Regions from separate parts of the Anoxybacillus sp. UARK-01 genome, predicted to be linked through region 2. Evidence: predicted binding sites of a transcription regulator. Region 2 holds the regulator's gene; each other region holds the start of a gene.
What was found. Region 2 encodes LexA, which represses DNA repair genes until DNA is damaged. Its sites were predicted from a motif close to CGAACATATGTTCG; they were not measured.

Region 1 (2,278 bases), on a different contig from region 2:
AATGCATGTTCATTCAGTCTTGAACAAACCGTTTCCTTCGTCTGCAGCGCGATGATGGAGCTGCTCATGCCAAGCTGGCATGCATCGGTAAACGATTTTCCTTGATTCATTCCGTATAAAAATCCGGAAACGAACGCATCGCCCGCTCCTGTTACATCGACAACGTCGATCGACGGCGCAGCGATCGTCCCGCTCTCTCCGCTCTGTGTTTTGTACGTAATCCCTTTGGCGCCGCAAGTGATAACGACATGCTCGACGCCAAGAGAAAGAATGTAATCATCTGCCGCTTCTGTTCTTTCTCCTTCCATTCCTGCGAGGGTGAGCGCTTCATCTCGGTTAGCAATCAACCATGTCACACCGCGGAGGTCGCTAGGCAGCTTTTTCATCTTGGGAGCCGACACAGGCGCGACACACAACGGAATCCCTTCCTCGCGACAGCGCTCAATCACAAATGTTAACACCTCGCTCGGAAAATTCGTATCCAATAGCACAATAGAAGCGGAAGAAATATACGGCCATCTTTTTTGAATAAAATCAGTGGTAATCGTGTCATAAATCGCCATATCAGCTAGGGCAATGACCATTTCTCCTTTTTCATCTAAAACAGCCGTGTAGGTGCCAGTATGAGCATTGGTTTGCTTTGCAATCTGGCTCATATCGACATAGGCACCTGTCGTCGCCAGCAGCCACTCTCCTTCCTGGTCATCGCCAACAACGGTTAAAAGAGAAACCGATTCGCCCAGCCTTCCTAAATTTTCAGCAATATTTCGCGCGACTCCACCGCAGCTTTGCGTAACAGTGACTGGATTGGAGGTACCAAACCGAACGGTTGAGAGCGACTGCGCTTTGCGATCGACATTCGCCCCCCCAATGCATACAATCCGCGATGGTTCTGGAAGCACATAGGCCCTGCCAACGATTTTCCCTTGCTTGGTTAACGAAGAGATGTAGCCTGCCACAGCCGAGCGCGAAAGCTCAAGCTGTTCAGCTAATTCTTGTTGTGTAATAAATGGATTTTTGCGAATGAGTGTTAAAATTCGTTGCTCTTTTTCATTCATCTGAATGCACCTCAGCATTCTCAAACATTTGTTTAAATTATAAACAAATGTTTATAATCTTGTCAATCATAAACGTCTCATCCACACTCGTAAATTAGAAAATCTTTTCTGTAAATCGGCACTTCGGATAATGGCTGCAGCCTTTGAACATGCTCTCATTTTCTTTTTCAAAAATAAGCTGTATGCCTAATCATACTATTTCAAAAAAAGAAGCGTAAATTCGCTTCATCTGTCATTAAATGGTTTTGTTGAAACAGCTTTCACAATCATATAATAAGCTGCACATCAAAATATTTTTGACATGCATCAATTGTTGAGCTACTTTTCTGTGGATATTCATTTATCTGTATCCTAACAAAAATCACTAGCCACGCCATCATGTATTCACCCTATCTTTCTTCGATTTTGTCTCAACTATTGATACGTTTCTTTATAAGAATTTTTGATTCTTTCAACCAAGTCTTCATACTCATGAAAACTAGTAAAAGATTGCAGGGAATAATACAATTTTTCGGGGACTGCTTCTTGAACATCCTTTAAAAAGGTCTGGTGGCAAATAATTAAATCTGCGTGTTTCGGAATATCTTGCAGTGAAGCGTTATTGACTTCAATATCAAGCTGCGCCATTTTGAGCTTTTTCCGCAGCATCGCCGCTCCTACGGCGCTAGATCCCATTCCGGCTTCACAAACAAATACAATACTGTGAATCGGTTGATAAAATTCTTTTGCTTCTATATTTTTCTCTGGAACTTTCATAGAGGTTTGTGGGGTAGCTAGTTTTTGTATTTTTGAGAATTTGTCAAGATCCTGCAATGTTTTTATAGTTTCTAACTGCTTTTGATATTCTTGTTCCGGTGCATCACTGGAAGAACTATCGAGCAAAATAAAAGCAAGAAACAACGAAACAAACACTGAGCCAAGAACTCCTAATAAAACAAATAGAATATCATCTGGAGGACTCATTCCAATAATTGTAACCATACTTCCAGGAGAAGGTAATGAAGACAAACCAGCATCGAATAGCTGAAAAATGATATTTCCAGCTATTCCTCCCCCGATAACCGCAAATATCAACTTCCAATTTCGTAAGACATACGGAAAATAAATTTCATGTATCCCCCCTAGAAAATGAATCAGTATCGATAATTGTACCGCTCTTCGTTTTTCTTTTTTTGTCTTGAGCCAATAGGCCAATAAAATCCCAAGACCTGGACCAGGAT
Region 2 (2,278 bases):
GGCTCCTTCTTTTTGAATACAATGCAATAAGGCAATTCTTGCATTTCCTCGTCCAAGCCTCGTTTCATCTTGGATGAGAACGGCTTCGATTTTATCCTCTTTCAGCGCTTCTAAAAGCTCCAGTATCCCGTCTCGCTCAATCTCATAACCGCTTGCCCGCTCTTCAATGACCTTAACGACTTGAAAACGATATGTTTCGGCGAGCTGCTCAAGCTCCTCCTTCTGCCGTTGCAGTGATGTTTCTTGTTCCTCTTTGTTTGTGCTCACCCGACAATAAATAATCGCTTTCATTCCATCATCTCCATTATTATTTACTGACGACTAGCTTCTTTTCTGCCTTTGATTTTAACACGGGAATCACTAGCTTTTCACCCGCAGCAATTTTTTCATTTGGCAAATGGTTTACATTCATTACCCATTCAATAAATTCTTTCGTTGAAAGCTGATGTGAAGATCTGTATTCATTGGCTATTCCCCAAAGCGTATCTCCGGATTCTACCGTAATTTTTAAATATTTCTCCTTTTGAATCGGATGGCTCGCATACACGAAACCCGATAGTAGCATAAACACCAAGCATGAAAACACGAGATAATGAGTAACTTTCATCTTCTCCCACCTCTTAGAATGTTTGTTCGCTTTTTTACCCATTATATTAAGAACATTCGTTTGCGTCAACCATTTTTTCGAACTTATGTTTGTTTTTTTGTTCTCCTCGTGTTATAATAAAAAAAACGATGGGTAAGAGGTGTGAAACATGACCAAACTGTCGAAACGCCAACAGCAAATTCTCGATTTCATCAAAAAAGAAGTAAAAACTAAAGGGTATCCTCCTTCCGTTCGTGAGATTGGCGAAGCGGTTGGACTTGCCTCTAGCTCAACGGTGCATGGACATTTAGCTCGGCTTGAAAGCAAAGGATACATCCGCCGTGATCCAACTAAACCTCGCGCGATTGAAATATTAGATCCGGATTTTGCCTCATTCATGCGGCCGAGCAATGTGATCAATGTTCCGGTCATCGGAAAGGTAACGGCAGGGCAACCAATAACCGCTATCGAAAATGTGGAGGACTATTTTCCGCTCCCAGAACGCTTCGTTTCTGCAGAGGACCATGTTTTTATGCTTGAAATAATGGGCGATAGTATGATTGAGGCAGGCATTTTAGACGGAGATTTTGTCATTGTTCGTCAGCAGCAGTCAGCTAATAACGGAGATATTGTCGTTGCTATGACGGAAGAAAACGAAGCAACCGTCAAGCGCTTTTTTAAAGAACAAGGCCACATTCGCCTACAGCCAGAAAACCCTCATATGGAGCCTATTATCGTCAACGATGTTACGATTCTCGGGAAAGTGATCGGCGTATATCGCATGATTCAATAACAAACAAGGGTAGATAAAGTGAAATTCACCTTATCTGCCCTTGTTTTAAGTAGCGATGATTATTCGATCATTGTTAAAATCCGCTAGGTTCTCTTATTTGTCTATATGGATGGAAGCGACATCATTTTGTGCAATTCATTTGAGCGGTACATTTTTGCCCATTTTAAGACGGATGCTGCATAAAGACAGGAACGAACAGCAAATCATTTCTCTACATCATAATCCGTATCGTTCTTGACAGATAAAATGATAGTGACTAACGTTGTAACTGTAGAGACTACAGCTGCTATGACCGAGGCAAGTCACGGACTTGTCTCGAACCGGCGAAAAACAAATTCTGCTTTTGAATGGGGCGTCTATTCCATCTTTTCGTTGGATTTCGATCATTCGCAAATGGACCCAATGCCGAAACCATTCAGCACTTATATACAGGATGAATCGTAATTCCTTTAAACCTCATCGAACTTCTTTCCTAGTCTTTCTCTTTAAATGAGACTATTCCCTTAGGGTATATGGCTAATAATCTAAATTCAAGGAAAGCATTTCTTTTTCTTGTTTTTTTGATTCCTCATCACCATAATCATGCGAATCCATATCTCTGCATATCATTTACATAACATCAAAAAAGGAGGGCATCAGGCCATGTTATCTATTGACTTTTTCGCATGGACACTATCTGCTATCTTAGGAATCGGATTTATTATTTCTCTTATAGCTGTATCCAGAAAACCGAAAAACATGACTGAGATGGAGCGACAAAGGCCTGAACCCAAGAACACAGAACCATAAAATAGAGTTTGTTCAGACCTTCATCGCGCGGATACATGACGAGAAGGCAAGCCTGTGGACTTGCCTTCCAACCGTGGTACAGATACTATTGGTTCAATCGTTAAGTTTTA
Region 3 (2,278 bases), on a different contig from region 2:
CTGCGTCACTGGCCGCATTCGTCTGCTCATGAATTTCTTTTGTTCGATTTTTGTCTTTGTTCGGCTGCGTTTCTTGTCTGCCAAGCGTTTTCCACTCAGGCTGATGTGGAACACCATAAATAGAGGATGAGAATGGTTGTAGACAAATCTCATTTTTGACTTTGTCTACAACCGGACACTCACTTCTTGAGTGAGTGTTTTTTATGGATAAAATTTTCTTAAAAGGTGAAACTATAAATAGCTTTCATTATTTACCGAGAAAGAGGGGAAGACAATGAAGCTTTTGATGGCTTGCTTGGCTATCGCGATTTCATTTATAAGTTCCTCAGCTGCCTTCGCTAAAGAGCCGGCCACTCAAATGACGATTTTGTTAGAACGAATATACGTGGACGGAGAAGTGAGTGAAGAAATTAAACAAGAAACGATTACATCGATGAAGGATATATGGAAAAAGTATGAAGGCTGGCAGCTTGTCAATCTTGATGATGAACAAATTGTGTTCCAGAAAATGGTTCAAGATATTTCACCTTTGTCAAAAGCGAATGGATATTTTGGCTTAACAAAGGATGGAACTTTATCTATTTTTGAAGGCAAGCCAGGAAAATCATCACGCGTGATTCAATCGTTTTTCCAGCTCGATATAAAAAAGCTAGAAAGCCATCAACAAGAACGGCTGAAAAAAGGTATTCGCGTGATTTCGAAAGATCGTTATAAAGAGGTCATTGAAGCCTATCGGCCATTTGCCGTTACTCAGTAAAAGACTTATCCAGACGATAAGTCTTTTTGTTTTGCAAAAGAGGAATATACATTCGTTTTTTTATTATCATATGGTACAATGAGAAACAGTACGGATAAGGGAAGGGGAAAAACGTTGATTGAGTTTGTTCGCGGATACATTGAGTATGTTTGTCCAGAATATATTGTCATTGAAACGGCCGGAGTTGGCTATCAAATTTTCACGCCAAACCCATTTTCGTTTCGGCCCAGTCATGATACAATCGTGACGGTCTATACATATCAATATGTGCGCGAAGACCTCATGGCTCTTTATGGGTTTCGGACGCGCGAAGAACGAACGCTATTTGCGAAACTGCTTCAAGTTTCCGGCATTGGCCCGAAAGGAGGGCTTGCTATTTTAGCCTCAGGAGATGTACGTCAGCTCGTGCAGGCGATTGAAGAGGAAAACGAAGCCTTTTTGTGCAAATTTCCGACCATCGGCAAAAAAACAGCGCGACAAATGATTCTTGATTTAAAAGGGAAACTGCAGGGAGTCATTCTAGGAGCGACGAACGACTTATTTACAAGCTGGGAGGATGAAAAGCAGGAGAATGCCTTTGACGAGGCGCTTGAAGTGCTAAAGGCTCTCGGCTATGCAGATCGTGAAATTCAAAAGGTGGCGCCTGCTCTAAAAAAGGAACCGATGTCTACCGATCAATATGTGAAGCGAGCGCTGCAATTACTATTAAAATAGGAGGGAAGGACGATGGAAGAGCGTCTTGTTGCCAGCGATGCCTCCGGCGAGGATGTATCGCTTGAATACAGCCTCCGCCCGCAACGCTTGCAGGAATATATCGGACAAGAGAAAGTAAAAGAAAATTTACAAGTTTTTATTGAAGCGGCAAAGCTGCGTGGCGAAACGTTGGATCATGTGCTTTTATACGGACCGCCCGGACTTGGAAAAACAACGCTGGCCGCCATTATCGCAAACGAAATGGGGGGGAACTTGCGCACCACCACTGGACCGGCGGTCGAACGCCCCGGAGACCTGGCGGCGATCTTAACTTCTCTTCAACCTGGAGATGTATTATTTATCGATGAAATTCATCGCCTTCACCGCTCGATTGAAGAAGTGCTGTATCCAGCTATGGAGGATTACTGCCTAGATATCGTTATTGGCAAAGGACAAACGGCTCGTTCGGTGCGTATTGACTTGCCGCCATTCACGCTTGTGGGCGCAACGACACGAGCTGGTGCTCTTTCTGCACCGCTCCGGGATCGCTTTGGTGTGCTCAGCCGGCTGGAATATTATGAGCCGGAGCAGCTTGCGCAAATTATCAAACGAACAGCAGATATTCTGGAAGTTAGGATTGACGAGGCGGCTGCTGTTGAGATCGCGCGTTGTTCGCGCGGCACTCCGCGCATTGCCAATCGCTTGTTGCGCAGAGTCAGAGATTTTGCTCAAGTAAAAGGCAACGGAGTGATTACACATGCCTTATCAACAGAAGCGCTGGAGTTGCTGCAAGTTGACCGTTTAGGATTGGATCATATTGATCATAAA

Region 1: the regulator LexA is predicted to act here: its motif matches at 1,080-1,093, upstream of B6A27_RS15310 (carbohydrate kinase).
Region 3: the regulator LexA is predicted to act here: its motif matches at 799-812, upstream of ruvA (Holliday junction branch migration protein RuvA).

The regions. Positions count from the first base shown of each region.
Region 1 is NZ_NASY01000049.1:46,103-48,380, forward strand. Features, by position in the region: gene B6A27_RS15310 (carbohydrate kinase) at 1-1,058, opposite strand, end outside; gene B6A27_RS15320 (PTS transporter subunit EIIC) at 1,473-2,278, opposite strand, start outside.
Region 2 is NZ_NASY01000051.1:9,457-11,734, forward strand. Features, by position in the region: gene B6A27_RS16050 (YneB family resolvase-like protein) at 1-291, opposite strand, end outside; gene yneA (cell division suppressor protein YneA) at 308-607, opposite strand; gene lexA (transcriptional repressor LexA) at 756-1,379, shown strand.
Region 3 is NZ_NASY01000047.1:23,848-26,125, forward strand. Features, by position in the region: gene B6A27_RS12215 (intercompartmental signaling factor BofC) at 275-757, shown strand; gene ruvA (Holliday junction branch migration protein RuvA) at 872-1,471, shown strand; gene ruvB (Holliday junction branch migration DNA helicase RuvB) at 1,484-2,278, shown strand, end outside.